DNA from 3 places in the Pseudomonas sp. TUM25319 genome. Region 3 is predicted to be linked to each of the others. Evidence: predicted binding sites of a transcription regulator. Region 3 holds the regulator's gene; each other region holds the start of a gene.
The links. Region 3 encodes sigma-54, which starts transcription at its own class of promoters, with help from an activator protein. Its sites were predicted from a motif close to ANTGGCATNNANNTTGCTNT; they were not measured.
Positions count from the first base shown of each region.

Region 1: the regulator sigma-54 is predicted to act here: its motif matches at 1,248-1,267, upstream of AC05QJ_RS23055 (CmpA/NrtA family ABC transporter substrate-binding protein).
Region 2: the regulator sigma-54 is predicted to act here: its motif matches at 1,058-1,077, upstream of AC05QJ_RS20430 (ammonium transporter).

Region 1 covers NZ_CM150751.1:5,064,824-5,067,088, reverse strand. Annotated here, with positions in the region: gene AC05QJ_RS23055 (CmpA/NrtA family ABC transporter substrate-binding protein) at 1-1,176, opposite strand, end outside; gene AC05QJ_RS23050 (quinone-dependent dihydroorotate dehydrogenase) at 1,335-2,265, shown strand, end outside.
Region 2 covers NZ_CM150751.1:4,485,266-4,487,530, forward strand. Annotated here, with positions in the region: gene AC05QJ_RS20430 (ammonium transporter) at 1-943, opposite strand, end outside; partial or broken gene AC05QJ_RS20435 (cache domain-containing protein) at 1,333-2,154, shown strand.
Region 3 covers NZ_CM150751.1:1,436,147-1,438,411, reverse strand. Annotated here, with positions in the region: gene AC05QJ_RS06615 (RNA polymerase factor sigma-54) at 37-1,533, shown strand; gene hpf (ribosome hibernation-promoting factor, HPF/YfiA family) at 1,615-1,923, shown strand; gene ptsN (PTS IIA-like nitrogen regulatory protein PtsN) at 1,936-2,265, shown strand, end outside.

The DNA.
Region 1 (2,265 bases), 3.3 Mb from region 3:
GGCGTGCAGGCGGAATCCGTGGGCATAGCCCTGTGGATCGGAGCCGTCCCAGACCGTTCCGTCGATCAACTGGCTGCTGCGCATCGACGCCTCTGGGCACGCGACGCCGACGCTGGCGGCGGCATCGCGGTAGAGGCTGAGCTGTTGCACCTGGCTGGCGACGCCGAGGTAATCCGGGTCTTCGCGCAGCAGGCCCCAACGGCGGAACTGGGTCATGAACCACATGCCGTCGGACAGATAAGGGAAGTTCGCCAGCCCGTTGTTATGCAGGCTCAGGCCGTGGGCGTCGTGCCACTGGTTGCCGAGGCCGTCCTGGTAGTCACCCAGCATCCGCGGCTGGATGTTCTCCACGGGCGTGTCCAGGTAGTTGCCGGCGCTGATCAGGTGCGCAGCGGCCTGGCGGTTCTCCGGGCTTTCCTCGATGAAGCGGCTCGCCGCCAGCACCGAGGCCACCAGCGCTCGTGCGGTGTTGGGATACTGCTCGACGAAGGCACGGGTGGTGCCCAGGACCTTTTCCGGATGGTCCGGCCAGATCGACTGGCTGCTCGCCAGCGTGAAGCCCATGCCTTGGTTCACCGCGTCGGCCGACCAGGGTTCGCCGACACAGAAGCCGTCGATCCGTCCGGCACGCAGGTGGGCCAGCATCTGCGCCGGCGGCACCACGACGCTGTCGACGTCTCGCAGGGGATGAATGCCCTGGCTCGCGAGCCAGTAATACAGCCACATGGCGTGGGTGCCTGTGGGAAAGGTCTGGGCGAAGGTGAGTTTTGACCGGCTTTGGTGCACGCGGCGTTCCAGTGCCTCAGGATTGGTCACGCCTTTGCTCTGCAGCGCCGGCGACAGGTTGATCGCCTGACCGTTGTGGTTCAGCCCCATCAGCACCGCCATCGGTGTGGCGCCGACGCCACCGATGCCCAGATGAACCGCGTAGGCCAGCCCGTACAGGCAATGGGCAGCATCCAGTTCGCCGCTGAGCAGGCCGTCGCGCAGGCCGGCCCAGGAACTCTGGCGTTTCAGGTTCAGGGTCAGGCCGTGGGGCTGGGCAAAGCCCTGGGTCGCGGCCACCACCAGCGAGGCGCAGTCGCTCAGGGCCATGAAGCCGATGTTGAGGCTGGTTTTTTCCGGCGCATCGCTGCCGTGAACCCAGGCCAGGGGAGAGGAGGGAAGGTCAGTCATTGCAGGAGGTCGCCAAGGCAGATGAAGCGGTGGCCCGCGCCGGTTTGCGCAGCGGGCCCTGTGGTCGGGTCCAAGCAACGCATATGCCAAGGCCCTGTCGCGCAACCCCCGGGCTGGCTATAATCGCCGCCTCTCCAAATCTTGAGCCAAGCCCGCCCATGTATAACCTGGCCCGCCAGCTGTTGTTCAAACTGTCCCCGGAAACTTCCCACGACCTGTCGCTGGACCTGATCGGTGCCGGCGGCCGCCTGGGCCTCAACGGGCTGTTGACCAAGGCCCCGGCGCGCTTGCCGGTGACAGTCATGGGCCTGGAGTTCCCCAACCCGGTCGGGCTGGCGGCGGGCCTGGACAAGAACGGCGCGGCCATCGACGGCTTCGGCCAGCTGGGCTTCGGTTTCGTCGAGATCGGCACCGTGACCCCGCGTCCGCAGCCGGGCAACCCCAAGCCGCGGATTTTCCGCCTGCCGGAAGCCACGGCCATCATCAACCGCATGGGCTTCAACAACCTCGGTGTGGACAACCTGCTCAACCGCGTGCGGGCGTCCAGCTACCAGGGCGTGCTCGGCATCAACATCGGCAAGAACTTCGACACCCCGGTCGAGCGCGCCGTGGACGATTACCTGATCTGCCTGAACAAGGTCTACGACCAGGCCAGCTACATCACCGTCAACGTCAGTTCGCCCAATACTCCGGGCCTGCGCAGCCTGCAGTTCGGCGACTCGCTCAAGCAGTTGCTGGACGCCCTGGCCGCCCGCCGCGAAGAACTGGCCCAGGCCCACGGCAAGCGTGTGCCGCTGGCGATCAAGATCGCCCCGGACATGACCGACGAGGAAACCGCACTGGTGGCCTCGGCCCTGCTGGAGTCGGGAATGGATGCGGTGATCGCCACCAACACCACCCTCAGCCGTGAAGGCGTCGAAGGCCTGAACCACGCTGACGAGGCGGGCGGTCTGTCGGGCGCGCCGGTGCGGGAGAAGAGCACCCACACGGTCAAGGTGCTGGCGCAGGAGCTGGGGGGCAAGATGCCGATCATCGCCGCAGGCGGTATCACCGAAGGTCGTCACGCTGCCGAGAAGATTGCGGCGGGTG
Region 2 (2,265 bases), 3.0 Mb from region 3:
TGGCGCCCATCGGGCCGACGAAACCGCAGGCCGGGGTGATCGCCACCAGGCCGGCGATGGCGCCGGAGATGGCACCGAACAGGCTCGGCCGGCCACGGTGCTGCCACTCGACGATCATCCAGCCCAGCGCGCCGGCACAACTGGCGAGCATGGTGTTGACCATCACCATCATGGCAAAGCCGTTGGCCGCCAGGGCGCAGCCGCCGCAGAAGCCGAGCCAGCCGACCCACAGCATGCAGCCGCCGGTAAAGGTCATGGTCATGTTGTGCGGGGCCAGTTGCGAGGTGCCGAAACCGCGACGACGCCCCAGCATCCAGGCGCCCACCAGGGCGGCGATGCCGACGTTGAGGTGCACCACGTTGCCGCCGGCGAAGTCCTGCACGCCGAGGTTGAACACCCAGCCGCCGCCCCAGGCCATGTGCGCCATGGGGATGTAGTTGATGGTCAGCCAGATGGCCATGAACACCAGCACCGCACTGAATTTCATGCGCTCGGCGAAGGCGCCGACGATGATTGCCGGGGTGATCGCGGCGAACAGCAGCATGAACAGGAAATACAGGTACTCGGGCAGCGTGCCGACCACCGTGTCCTTGGTCACTCCGCTCATGAACAGCTTGTCGACACCGCCGATCACCGCCTGCAGCGAACCGCCGTCGGCGAAGGTCAGGCTGTAGCCGTACACCGCGAACAGCACCGCCATCAGCGACGAGGTGCAGAACACCTGCATCATGATCGACAGCACGTTCTTGCTCCGCGCCATGCCACCGTAGAACAGCGCCAGACCCGGCAGCATCATCAGCAGCACCACCAGCGAGCACAGCGCCACGAAGGCCGTGTCGCCGCTGTCGATCGCCGGTACCGCATCCTCGGCCAGCGCCGCGGTCATGCTCATCATCAGGGAAAGGCCCAAGGTACCGCGGACCACAGGTGAAAACCGGATCATTGCCCACTGCCTCCAATCGATGGGGATGCCGGCGCTCATTTCGGATGACGGACCGGCATTCGGGTGCCTCGGGAAGGTCGTGCTTGCCCGGGGCTGTTGAGTTGCCTCAACGACAAGGCAATTGGTCTGCCAAGTTCTCCAGCGACGCCAAAAATCAGCGCAGGCCACTGAATCAAAAGGATTTTTAGTTTCAGAAGACGAGCCGGAAAGACGCGTCAATTAATTCCTCAAGGGAAACTAAGTTTCTTTTTGTGCAATTTTAATCACGCCTCACCAGAATGGTGCCGAAGGCCGGCGTCCGCTGGCGGCGCCGCGTCTACAGCTTTGCCCCGCCCTGCCGATGAATCGGTAAACCCCTCGCAATGTGCGACGCCACTGAGGAAACGAAGATGCAGCTGACTCTAAAAACAAAACTGCTGTTGCTCGCCGTCTTGCCCGTACTGATTTTTGCCCTGGTGATCAGCGGCGCAGCGGACCGGATCCTGCGCAGCCTCGCCGAAAGCGAAGTGAGCGAAACCCGCCAGCGCCTGCTGGACGAGAGCCGCCAGAGCCTCGAACACTACATGCAGATCGGCCTCGGTTCGGTCCAGAGCCTGTACGACGGCGCCGCCAACGACGACCCCGCCAGCCGCGCCCAGGCCATCGCGATCCTGTCGAAGATCAAGTACGGCAAGGACGGTTACTTCTTCGCCCACGATTCCAGCGTGGTCCGCCTGTTCCGTGGCGACAGCCCGGTGGACGTGGGCAAGAACCTCAGCGACCGCAAGGACGTCAACGGCGTGTTCATCAACCGCGAACTGGTACGGGTGGCCAAGGATGGCAGCCACTACGTGAACTACAGCTCACCGCTGCCGGGCAACGAAAGCGTGCAGGTGCCCAAGCTCGCCTACAGCTACTACCTGCCCAAGTGGGACATGGCCGTGGGCACGGCGGTGAACCTGGACAACATCGAACTGCGCATTACCGAACTGCGTGCCGAGATCGACCAGCGCATCCAGTCGATCCTCGCCAGCATCCTGGCCATCGCGGCGGTGCTGCTGGTGATCCTCGGCGTCGCCGGGCTGATGCTCAGCAACACCCTGCTCAAGCCGCTCAAGGCAATGAAGGACAACCTCGACGACATCGCCGCCGGCGACGGCGACCTCACCCACCGCCTGCGCGCCGGCAACGACGAGCTGGGCCAACTGGCCGGCTCGTTCAACCGTTTCGTCGAGAAGATCCAGGGCCTGGTGCGCCAGGTGGTGGAGGTCAGCGGCGAGCTGTCGACCCTGGTGGAGTCGGTGGAAAGCCAGAGCCGCCGCTCCGAAGCCGCCATGGAACAG
Region 3 (2,265 bases):
CATGCGCGCCGGCGAATAAGGTGTAAAGCCCCAGCCATGAAACCATCGCTCGTCCTAAGAATGGGCCAGCAACTGACGATGACCCCGCAGTTGCAACAGGCCATCCGTCTGCTCCAGCTTTCCACGCTGGACCTGCAGCAGGAAATCCAGGAAGCCCTGGAGTCCAACCCGATGCTCGAACGCCAGGAAGAAGGCGACGACTTCGACAACAGCGACCCCATGGCCGACAACGTCGAGTCCAAGCCGGTCGCCGAGTCGCAGGAGAGCAGCTTCGAGCAGTCCGTCGCCACCCCGGCGGACAACCTCGAGGAAGGCGAATGGAGCGAGCGCATCCCCAATGAGCTGCCGGTCGATACCGCCTGGGAAGATATCTACCAGACCAGCGCCAGCAGCCTGCCCAGCAACGACGATGACGAGTGGGACTTCACCACCCGCACCTCGGCGGGCGAGAGCCTGCAGAGCCACCTGCTGTGGCAGTTGAACCTGGCACCGATGTCGGACACCGATCGCCTGATCGCCGTGACCCTGATCGATTGCATCAACAGCCAGGGCTATCTCGACGAAACCCTGGAAGAAATCTGCGAATCCTTCGACCCTGAGCTCGACATCGAGCTGGATGAGGTCGAAGCGGTCCTGCACCGCATCCAGCAGTTCGAACCTGCCGGCATCGGCGCACGCAACCTGAGCGAATGCCTGCTGCTGCAATTGCGCCAGCTTCCTGCCAGCACCCCGTGGATGGCCGAGGCCCAGCGCCTGGTCAATGACTACATCGACCTGCTGGGCAGCCGCGACTACAGCCAGTTGATGCGCCGCATGAAGCTCAAGGAAGACGAACTGCGCCAGGTCATCGAGCTGGTCCAGAGCCTCAACCCGCGTCCCGGCTCGCAGATCGAATCCAGCGAACCCGAATACGTGGTTCCCGACGTGATCGTGCGCAAGGACAACGAACGCTGGCTGGTAGAGCTCAACCAGGAGGCCGTTCCGCGGCTGCGGGTCAATCCGCAGTATGCCGGCTTCGTCCGCCGTGCCGACACCAGCGCCGACAACACCTTCATGCGCAATCAGTTGCAGGAAGCGCGCTGGTTCATCAAGAGCCTGCAGAGCCGCAACGAAACACTGATGAAGGTGGCGACCCAGATCGTCGAACACCAGCGCGGCTTCCTGGATCATGGCGACGAGGCCATGAAGCCGCTGGTCCTGCACGATATCGCCGAGGCGGTGGGCATGCACGAATCGACCATTTCACGGGTCACCACCCAGAAATACATGCACACGCCCCGCGGAATCTACGAGCTGAAGTACTTTTTCTCCAGCCACGTCAGCACCTCCGAGGGCGGCGAATGCTCGTCCACTGCGATCCGCGCGATCATCAAGAAACTGGTTGCTGCGGAAAATCAGAAAAAGCCATTGAGTGACAGCAAGATCGCTGGTTTACTGGAGGCACAAGGCATCCAGGTAGCACGTCGCACCGTCGCCAAGTACCGCGAGTCCCTCGGCATCGCACCGTCGAGTGAGCGCAAGCGATTGATGTGACCTTCCCTGAGGTGTGCCATCGCAATTCAGTGGCAGGCGCAACACCTGCCTCTTTATGCACGGCAATAAAGGAGAAGCAGTATGCAAGTCAACATCAGTGGACAACATGTAGAAGTCACTCCTCCACTGCGCGACTACGTCGAGCAGAAGCTGAAGCGCCTTGAGGGTCATTTTGACAAGATCACCAACGTGACGGTCATCATGAAGGTCGAGAAACTCCAGCAGAAAGTGGAGGCGACCCTGCAGATTCCCGGTGGTGAGGTGGTTGCAAACGCCGAACACCAAGACATGTATGCCGCCATCGACGCCTTGGCCGACAAGCTCGACCGTCAATTGAAAAAACACAAGGAAAAACAGCAAAGCCTGCTGCAAGGCGCAGCCGCCCGCTGATACCCCTCATCCATGATCCGACTTGAATCCATCCTGACCCCCGGCCGTTCCCTCGTGAACGTGCCGGGAGGCAGTAAAAAGCGCGCACTCGAACAGATCGCCAACCTGATCGGGAAAGAAGTTCCCGAACTGGAAACCCAGGATGTTTTCGAAAGCCTGATCGCTCGCGAAAAACTGGGCTCCACAGGCTTCGGCAATGGCATTGCCATTCCCCACTGCCGCCTGAAAGGCTGCTCCAATCCGGTCAGCGCACTGCTGCACCTGGAAGCCCCCATCGATTTCGACGCCATCGACGGCGCCCCGGTTGACCTGCTGTTCGTGCTGCTGGTCCCGGAAGCGGCC